3 regions of the Priestia sp. 40 genome follow, and region 3 is predicted to be linked to each of the others. Evidence: riboswitches for the same ligand, from Rfam matches in the RefSeq annotation. Region 3 holds a riboswitch; each other region holds the start of a gene.

Region 1 (3,281 bases), on a different contig from region 3:
CTATAATCGGAATGTTTTTCAGCGGCAGTTTTTTAGACTTAATGTATACGGTTGATCCGCTAACTTCTGTATTTTGCATGCCAGCCCCAATGACAGTAGCGCGCGTTGTTTCAGCGGCTTGAGATACGTGTATGGATTGAAACTGATACGCTAGCAGAGGACCAATGTCTCCATGTACAGCCACTTCCCTCACTGTTTTCGGCTTTTGCTTCTCCATCATTGCTCCTACCCCTCCTGAAATCATAATTGTTTCTGGTTGGATAGAAGATCTTGTATGAGGAGAAACGAGCAGCGAAGAGGTTTGAATTAGTGCTCTTACATAATTCACGGTTTCTTCAGCTAGTAATTGACAGATAGACGAGAGTTTTTCAAATGTTGCTTTTTCACCTTCTCGCAGTATTAAAGAATTATTTTTTAAAAATTCAGTTAAATAAGGTGAAACGTAGGTAACAAAGCCGTCTGAATTCAGCCGAATTAATCTTCCACCTACATGCAGCGTAAACGTTTCGATCACTTTTCCGTTTTGACATAAAGCGATGTTAGCGGTGCCTCCTCCTACATCAATATTGGCAATTACTGCATTTGTTTCAGCGGAATGTTGGATTGCTCCTGATCCTTTTGCCGCCAATATTCCTTCCAAGTCAGCACCGGCTGTTGCAACAACAAAATCTCCAGCATGTTCGGCTAGATAGTGAACGATAGTTTCTGCATTTTGCTTTCTAGCAGTTTCTCCTGTGATGATCACAGCGCCCGCCTCCACTTGATCTAAGGAGATTTCTGCATTCTTGTACTCTTGTTCTAGTAGTACCGTTAATCGTTGAACATCGATTTCAACCTCGTTTAGCATAGGTGTGGTATAGATAGAACTTGCATACGTTACTTGACGATCAATAATTTGACAGCCTGGCAGCGTAAACTGATTTTGTTGATTTGCTATTAACAGCTTGCTTACAATCAGTTTTGTTGTACTTGTTCCAATATCTAAACCTATGCTCGTGATCCATTTCTGTAGCATGCTATCAATCCTTTATCTCGTTTGAATATGTTGACTATCATAAAACAGTTTTTTGAATATTTCACTAACTATGTTATCAAACCTGACACACTTTTGTGTAAAGAAAGGTGACAAATGACAAAAAAGACTAAATCTTGGTAGATTTAGTCTTTTTTCTTATGATGAATGTGATTTAGTTACAATCATTCTTGATGCCGATGGAATTAACAATGAAAGAATGACTAAGCAGGCTATTAGTGACCCTACCATTGAAATACCGTTCATTGAAAAAGAATACCACAGAGCGGACATACCTTTTGGTGCGTACGATCCCCAGAAAATAATACCAGCAATAAAGTGCCAGAAATAACGTGCGAAGCTTCCGATAATAAGGGATAAAACAATCAAAACAAAAGCTTTTGATCTGTTATTGGTAGCTAAATTTGTTTTAATAGATTGTGAAAAAATACCTCCAAAACCTATAAAAGCAAAAGCCACAATATATTCAATAAATGTTTGTAGCGCTGTTAAAATATAAGCCGTTCCTGTCGCTAACTGCAAAAGCCCCCATAATAGACCAGATAGAGCCCCGCCTTTTACTCCCCAGCGAAAGCACATAATAAAAATGGGCACCATGGAGAACGAAATACTTACAGCCGTTGCAATCTTAATGGAAGGCAAAAGGTCAAGTAGAAGTGCCAATGCTGCAAAAATAGCTATTTCAATTTTAGCCTGTAAAGGTAATTCTTTATTCACGTTTCTCACTCCTGTTTTTGAATCATTCATATCAAACGGTTTACACAGGAGTAAGCAAATATATGCTACTATTCCCACATTCCTACGCTAGCGTTAACTAACAGGTTCTAAGGGTCTGAACATTTCGTTCACTCTCAGCACGGCGGCTCCCCCTGTGGTACGTTTGGATATTTATGTAGTATAAAGACAATGTATATTATACCATATGTAACAAAATAGATTCGAGAGATTTCAAAGATGTTTCTATTTTCTGAATCTATTTTTTATAATGACAATCGTTTTAGTATTTGTTATACTTCTTTTATGTCAATTGAATATAAAAAACCCTCATCCTAATCGATGAGGTAGAGGTCGCAGTTTTTAATAGTAAAGTAACGGAAATGCAGAGAACATTGAGGATGTTGCTTGAAAGGAAAAATTGCCGAAGTTTAGATCACTTCTCGGTTGATTTAAGCTGGGGCTGTCTCCGAACAGGAACAGAACTGTCACATCATGCGAGTGATGTGAAGAGCTATCTTCACGGAAGGTTGACGCGGTTTTCAGATTTAAAAGCGCGCACATATACTGCGGGCTTTTTTTATGTTATCCCGTCTCTTTCCGTACATTCGAAAGGAGTATTTATCTATGCAAGAGCAGCAAGAATTAAAACGTGGGTTGAAATCTCGCCACTTAACGATGATTTCATTAGGAGGAGCCATCGGAACCGGCTTATTCCTAGCAAGTGGTGGAGCAATTCACACAGCAGGACCTGGGGGAGCGCTTTTAGCTTACGCTATCATTGGCGTCATGGTTTACTTTTTGATGACCAGCCTAGCAGAGCTCGCAGCTTATATGCCTGAAGCTGGTTCATTTAGTACGTATGCGTCTCGTTTTGTAGATCCATCCTTTGGTTTCGCTCTCGGCTGGAACTACTGGTATAACTGGGCTATTACGATTGCAGCTGAATTATCCGCTGGAGCCCTTATTATGAAATTTTGGTTCCCAAACTCTTCTTCCATTTTATGGAGTGCCCTGTTTTTATTAATTATGTTTGGGCTTAACTACCTTTCTGTAAAAGGATTTGGTGAATCTGAATTTTGGTTTTCGTTAATTAAAGTAGTAACGGTTATCATCTTTTTAGTTATTGGTATTATGATGATTTTTGGTATCTTTAACAATGAAGCACCAGGTTTTAAAAACTTCACGCTTGGTGATGGACCGATTCACGGTGGATTCTTTACTGTACTAGGTATTTTTATGGCTGCTGGTTTTTCATTCCAAGGAACAGAGTTGCTTGGAGTCGCAGCTGGAGAAAGTGAAGATCCGGAAAAAACGGTTCCTCGCGCAGTTAAACAAGTCTTCTGGCGCATCTTGTTATTTTATATTTTAGCTATTTTTGTTATTGGAATGCTTATTCCATACACAGCGGATTCATTAGCAAGTGATGATGTGCGGGTAAGTCCGTTTACTCTAATATTCGAACGAGCAGGTCTGGCGTTTGCAGCATCAGCTATCAATGCCGTTATTTTAACAGCCGTTTTATCTGCTGGTA
Region 2 (3,281 bases), on a different contig from region 3:
GTGCAGCTTTTGCTATTTATATCAAAACAAAGAAAAAACGTTTAAAGCGAGCAATTGGAGGCGCACTTCCTTCAGGACTGCTCGGAATCGGAGAGCCACTTATTTTTGGAGTCACACTTCCTTTAGGGCGGCCATTCTTAACCGCTTGTCTTGGAGCTGGAATCGGCGGAGCGTTTCAGGCGCACTTCCATATTGCAACTGTAGCAGTGGGAGTATCAGGTTTACCGCTTACGTTTTTAGTTCATGCGCATCAAATTCTTCTTTATTTACTTGGATTAGTTATTGCTTACGCAGCAGGCTTTATTTGTACCTATTTCTTTGGATTTAACGATGAAATGGCGAGGGAGTTTGAATGATTGGCATTTCGTTTTATTTGAACGATAGAGATGCCAAACAAAGATTAGTAGAAGCGAGTGAATGCGGCGTTACACGCGCATTCACTTCACTTCACATTCCAGAGGAAAAAGGAGATTTGGCTGAACGGGCAAAAGAATTGCTTCATGTGGCTAGAGAGTGTGGAATAAGCGTGTATGCAGATGTATCCAAGGATACACCAGTTCATTTAGGTATCGAAAGCCTTATGACTCTATCTTCACTTGGCGTATCAGGTATTAGACTAGACGATGGCTTTAGCGTAGAAGAAACGATTTTACTTGCGAATGAGTTTTATATTGCCCTTAATGCAAGTACATTGTCAAAACAAGAAATAGAAGCGCTGTTATCTGCAGGCCTTCATCATCATCAGCTGCTTGCTTGGCATAATTTTTATCCGCGGCCTGAAACAGGGCTTGAAGAAACGTTTTTTCAACAGCAGACAGATTTATTCAATGAACTTTGTATTCCAGTGTGTGCTTATACTCCTGGAGAAGGCGAAAAGAGAGGTCCTATTTATCAAGGTCTTCCTACTAGAGAGAAGGACCGTAATAGATGTCCTTTTATCTCTGCAGTAGATTTATACGGATGCGGAGTAACGGAGGTTTATATTGGAGATCCATACGCCAGTTCAAGTTTATTAAAACGTTTAGTTCAATATCAAGAAAACCGCATTATTCCGCTACGCATTCGTTCACCTCATATACAGGGAACGTACAGCGTGCGTCCGGATATATCAAGAGACGTTCTGCGTTTGGTGGATACACGATCTGTAGAACCAGTGCCGCCATATCATACAGTCGAGCGCGGAATTGGAGCAATTACAATGGACAATGATGGCTACGGACGTTACAGAGGAGAGGTTCAAATAGCTAAAAGGAATTTGCCTGCAAATGCTAATGTTAACGTGATTGGGCATGTGATAGAAGAAGATCATGAACTGCTTTCGTTAGTGAGATCGGGTCAAAAACTTGAGCTTATTACTGTCTAAATGGAAAAAACGTGTATTTTTAAAGAAGCCAATAGCTAACTAGTAATCTTACAAAAACAAAGAGCACACACTGCTTGAAGAAGGTGTGTGCTTTTTATTTTACTAAAAAGGAAACTATTTTCATTACCCTATCATGAACCTTTCTATTGAATAAAACGCTTTACTATGATAAAACTATTACAGGTAAACATATGATAATAGATTAATTTCATAGAGATACAACACCACTAGGGGTGCTTTCGAAGCTGAGAGAGACGAGAAGTCTTAACCCTTATAACCTGAACTAGGTAATACTAGCGTAGGAAAGAGGTATTGTAATGCATGTTTTGTATGGGATTTCCTTACGAACTCGTTATAATAATTTTGTGTACATAAACAAAAACACTTCTTTCCTGCGAAAGAAGTGTTTTTTTATGCGTAAAGGAAGGTGTCATAAATGGAAGAAACAATTGATTTGCTTGTCAAACAGGTAGAGGAGCGCAAAGGAGAGTTAATCCAGTTATTAACAACGCTTGTTTCGTATAAAACGCCAGCGCCTCCTGCACGAAATTCTCGTGAAGCGCAGCTGCACGTAGCGAATTTTCTTAAAAACTGCGGTTTCTCCATTGATATGTGGGACTTATATTCTAACGACCCCATCGTAGTGGGTACGTTAAAAGGACAAAAATCAGCTGACTATCAAAGCCTGATTATTAACGGTCATATGGATGTTGCTGAGGTACAAGAAAATGAAAAATGGGAAACAGATCCGTTTGAAGCTGTCGTGAAAGACAATAAAATCATCGGACGCGGAGTTGCTGATATGAAAGGCGGCTTGGCAGGAGCGTTGTTTGCAGTTCAGCTTTTAACGGAAGCAGGAATCAAACTGCCGGGAGACTTGATTTTTGAATCCGTTGTAGGAGAAGAAGTAGGAGAGGCAGGTACGCTGCAATGCTGTCAGAAAGGGTATACAGCTGACTTTGCGCTTGTAGCGGATACGAGTGATTTACATATTCAAGGTCAAGGCGGAGTGATCACGGGATGGATTACGATAAAAAGCAGTAAAACCTATCATGACGGTACACGCCGAAGTATGATTCATGCTGGAGGAGGGCTTTTAGCCGCAAGCGCTATTGAAAAGATGGCAAAAGTGATCGGAGGGCTGCAAGAATTGGAGCGTCACTGGGCTGTTACAAAGAGCTATCCAGGATTTTTGCCAGGGACAAATACGATTAATCCAGCAGTAATCGAAGGCGGAAGACATGCTGCTTTTATTGCAGATGAATGCAGGCTGTGGATCACCGTTCACTATTATCCCAATGAATCGTACGACCAAGTATCAAAAGAAGTGGAAGAATACATTTTAGCTATTGCAAAAGCGGATCCATGGTTAAAAGACAATCTGCCAACCTTTGAATGGGGAGGCACATCGATGATTGAAGACAGAGGAGAAATCTTTCCGTCATTAGAAATTGATGAAAATCATGCAGGAGTGCAGCTGCTTGCAAAGACTCATGAACAAATGGAAGGGAAAAAGCCTCCAATTGATGTGTCAACTAGCGTAACAGACGGGGGATGGCTAGCTGATGCGGGAATTCCGGCGGCTATTTACGGTCCGGGAAATTTAGCAAATGCACATGCTGTGAACGAACAATTAGATATTAATCAGCTTGTTCAATATACAAAAGTGATGGTGCAGTTCATTTATACGTGGCTGCATACGCATAAGGAGTGATCATCATGAAATTTAGTGAACGATTATACGAAAAGCTGCAGCCTATTTGGCGTCAAAATCATAATCATCCCTTCGTACAGGGAATGGGAGACGGAACGCTTGAAAAGGAAAAGTTTCGCTTTTACATGATTCAAGATTACCTTTACCTAATTGATTATGCCAAGTTATTTGCAATTGGAGTCATGAAAGCTACCGATCTTCAAA
Region 3 (3,281 bases):
ATTTTTTCTCGAACAATATGAGCTTTTTCATCTTCTTGTCCAATATGAACGCCATCTGCTTGTAAGCGGATCGCTAAGTCAAGATCATCATTCACAACAAAAGGAACGCTGTGCTGCTGACAAATTTGCTGAAGTTCTTTCGCCAGCTGATATTTCGCTTCTCCTTTTAGGGCACCCTCGCCTTTTTCACGAAATTGAAACACGGTAACGCCGCCTTCAATTGCTTCTTTTAATACTTCTTTCGGATCTTTTTTACAGTTATTACTGCCCATTATAAAATAAACTTGCAGCAGCTTTTTGATTTCTTCGTTTGTCATTTTCCGGCTCCTTTTAACGTTGATGTACTCTTGCATATGATTCAATATCCTGCCCAGATAAAAGATGAAGCTGGTTTAAGAGCTCAATTTGAAAGCTTCCCGGCCCTTCTTCACCTTTTTTCGCTGCGGCGATTTCACCTGCCACTCCGTAAAAACTTAAAGCAGCAACGCTTGCCTCGACATATTCTTTTTCTACAGCAGCGAAAGCTCCTATAATTGATGTCAACAGACATCCAGTCCCCGTCACTTTCGTAAATAACGGGTGACCGTTGTCTACTGTATACGTTGTGTTTCCATCCGTGATTACATCTTGTTTACCCGTAATAACAATCACTGTATCTAATTTGTTCGCCGCTTTCTCAGCAAGTTCAATGACGTCTCCTTGCCCTTCTAATGAATCAACGCCTTTAATGAGCCATGACTCGCCTACTACATTCGCAACTTCAGCAGCGTTACCACGAATAACTGCAATATTTAATTCTTCTACAAGCTGACGTGCTACTTCTGTACGAAACGGTGTCGCTCCGGCTCCTACAGGATCGAAAATAACCGGCACGCCATTTTCATTTGCTGATTTTCCTGCTATTCTCATTGCTTCTACTTCTTGAGCCGTCAGTGTACCCATATTTAAGACAAGCGCTCCGGCGATTCGAGCCATATCAGCCACTTCTTCCTTCGCATAAGCCATAACAGGTGCCGCTCCTAGGGCAAGCAGTCCATTTGCTGTAAAATTGGTTACCACAACATTCGTAATATTATGAATAAGCGGACTTAAGTCTCTTACTTTTTCTAATTGAGCTGAAATTTTACTAATATCCATGTTCTCTCACTCTTTTCATTTAGTTTTAACACTGCAAAAAAAGACAAAAAAGCACCTTGCATGCGCAAAGTGCTTTGGTATGTACTCACATTCCCTGCGCTGGCATTATCCAACAGGTTCAAATGGTCAACAGGCGCCCCTGTACTCTCAGCCTGCCCCGCGCAAGCTCCCATACTATTCTTGTTACGTTTAAAGTTTACTATTAACCCTTTTTATTTGCAACCATTTCACTGTTTTGCCGATAAAATAAAGCTTCGCTATAGGCTGAGTGGTGTTGTAAATCTTACAGCTTTACTAAAAGCATCATTAAAAGACCTCCAGTAAGCTACTGGAGGTCTTCTATCCCCTAAAAATTCTATCATTTTTCCTTCTCGTTATTTCTCTTGAATCGCTTGATTTCTCACAGCTGTTTTTCGATCCTTCCCTGCTCTTAAAGATAAAAGAAAACAAAGCAGCAGTACAAGTGCAGCTGATACGTACGGATAATTAATGTTTATATCAAAGAGAAAGCCTGCGACAACGGGTCCAATAATATTCCCAAGACTTGTATAAGCAGAATTTAGTCCGGCTACATACCCTTGGTCGTCTTGTGCCATCATCGACATTTGCGTGCTGATTGCCGGACGTAAAATATCTGTTGCTAAAAAGACGATAAATGTTACAACAATAATAAGCCAGTACGTGTGCACAAATAGCGTAAGTAAAATAAAAAGTCCCGTCATCATCAAGCAAAACGAAATCACTCTTTTTTCACCGAACTTATTTAAAATCCAGCCAAAAATCGTAACCTGCACAACAGCCCCTGCAATAGAGCCAAACGTAATAACAAACGCAATATCTTTTGGCGTAAAGCTAAATTTATGATCCACAAATAGTGAAAAGATCGTTTCATAATTGGATAATCCAAACGATGTCACAAAAACGATAATTAAACTTAAAAAATAAGGTTCTTTATAGGAATTCATAAGCTGCAGTAGCAGACGCTCTTGCTTTGGATTTTCGTTGCTTACAGAATCTTGTACAGGGCGGGACTCTGGCAAAACAAACAGCGTAATCACTGCTGCTAAGCCCCCTGCTACTGCGGCCATATAAAACGGTACGCGCATGCCGTATTCAGCTAAAAAGCCCCCGATACCGGGCCCAATAATAAATCCTGTTGTAATCGCCGCCGTCACATAGCCCATTCCTTTAGCACGTTCTTTAGCAGACGTCACGTCCGCTGTATAGGCCATAACAGCAGGCATAATAAGCGCGGCCCCGACCCCGCCTAGCATTCTCGATACAAATAATAAGAGAGGTGTACTCACTGAACCAAAGAACCATTCAGACAGGGCAAAAACAATCATTCCCGCTACAATAATTTTCTTTCTCCCTAACGAATCTGATAACCGCCCCGCTAAAGGTGAAAACAGAAATTGAGTTAGCGAAAACACCGCTACTAAAAGGCCCATCACGCTGCCGTTGATATGAAGCTCCGTCATATATGTTGGCATAATTGGAATAACGAGACCGATTCCCGTAAAGATAATAAAGATATTTAGCATAAGCAGCAAAATCGCCGCTCGATTTCTCAATAATAATGACATATAAACCTCCTGATTACAAAAATACTGAACGTTCGGTCTATAAAGATACAAAATAATGAGGGATTACTCATTGCTAAAATAAGTATCCCCAATTATTTAAGAAGACCTTACTATAATTCCGTTTAAAAATACATCGATCGCTGAATGATAAAGCTGCATGGCATTTTCCGTACTCGTTTTTCGAGACATGCGGCTCATTCCAACAAATAGCCCTTCTAAAATCACTGCAAGCTGCTCTGCATTTTTATGAGAAAACTCACCTTCATCGATGCCTTTTTGCAAAAGTTCGCGGTTAAACTCCACGTGCCGTTTCACCATTTCATCAATTCGCTCTTCGATATCGCTTCCCTTTTCCTCATTGTTAAAAAACTCATCGGCGGCTTTTGTAAGAGGATGATTCAAATCATCTAAAATGATTTGCTCAGCAATTCCAAAAAGCTTATCTCTTGTTGTTTTGTAAAGAGACTCTCTTTCTTTCCAGTTTCTCTCCCACTCAAGGTCCCATTCGTCTATTAAATAAAGAAAAAGTCCTTCTTTACTTTTAAAGTGATAATAAAT

The links. Region 3 has a riboswitch for thiamine pyrophosphate ahead of thiM (hydroxyethylthiazole kinase). Riboswitches for the same ligand answer to the same signal wherever they lie in the genome.
Region 1: linked by a shared signal. The riboswitch ahead of thiT (energy-coupled thiamine transporter ThiT) and the one ahead of thiM (hydroxyethylthiazole kinase) in region 3 are both predicted to bind thiamine pyrophosphate.
Region 2: linked by a shared signal. The riboswitch ahead of ACO1DI_RS15235 (acetylornithine deacetylase) and the one ahead of thiM (hydroxyethylthiazole kinase) in region 3 are both predicted to bind thiamine pyrophosphate.

Annotation. Positions count from the first base shown of each region.
Region 1 covers NZ_JBMPZA010000019.1:76,619-79,899, reverse strand. Annotated here, with positions in the region: gene ACO1DI_RS21975 (ethanolamine ammonia-lyase reactivating factor EutA) at 1-1,015, opposite strand, end outside; gene thiT (energy-coupled thiamine transporter ThiT) at 1,172-1,780, opposite strand; TPP riboswitch at 1,813-1,913, opposite strand; lysine riboswitch at 2,088-2,272, shown strand; gene ACO1DI_RS21965 (amino acid permease) at 2,375-3,281, shown strand, end outside.
Region 2 covers NZ_JBMPZA010000015.1:60,014-63,294, reverse strand. Annotated here, with positions in the region: gene ACO1DI_RS15245 (PTS transporter subunit EIIC) at 1-356, shown strand, start outside; gene ACO1DI_RS15240 (MupG family TIM beta-alpha barrel fold protein) at 353-1,363, shown strand; TPP riboswitch at 1,583-1,685, shown strand; gene ACO1DI_RS15235 (acetylornithine deacetylase) at 1,800-3,077, shown strand; gene tenA (thiaminase II) at 3,083-3,281, shown strand, end outside.
Region 3 covers NZ_JBMPZA010000016.1:19,173-22,453, forward strand. Annotated here, with positions in the region: gene thiE (thiamine phosphate synthase) at 1-317, opposite strand, end outside; gene thiM (hydroxyethylthiazole kinase) at 331-1,137, opposite strand; TPP riboswitch at 1,212-1,320, opposite strand; gene ACO1DI_RS18495 (MFS transporter) at 1,512-2,723, opposite strand; gene ACO1DI_RS18500 (TetR/AcrR family transcriptional regulator) at 2,820-3,281, opposite strand, start outside.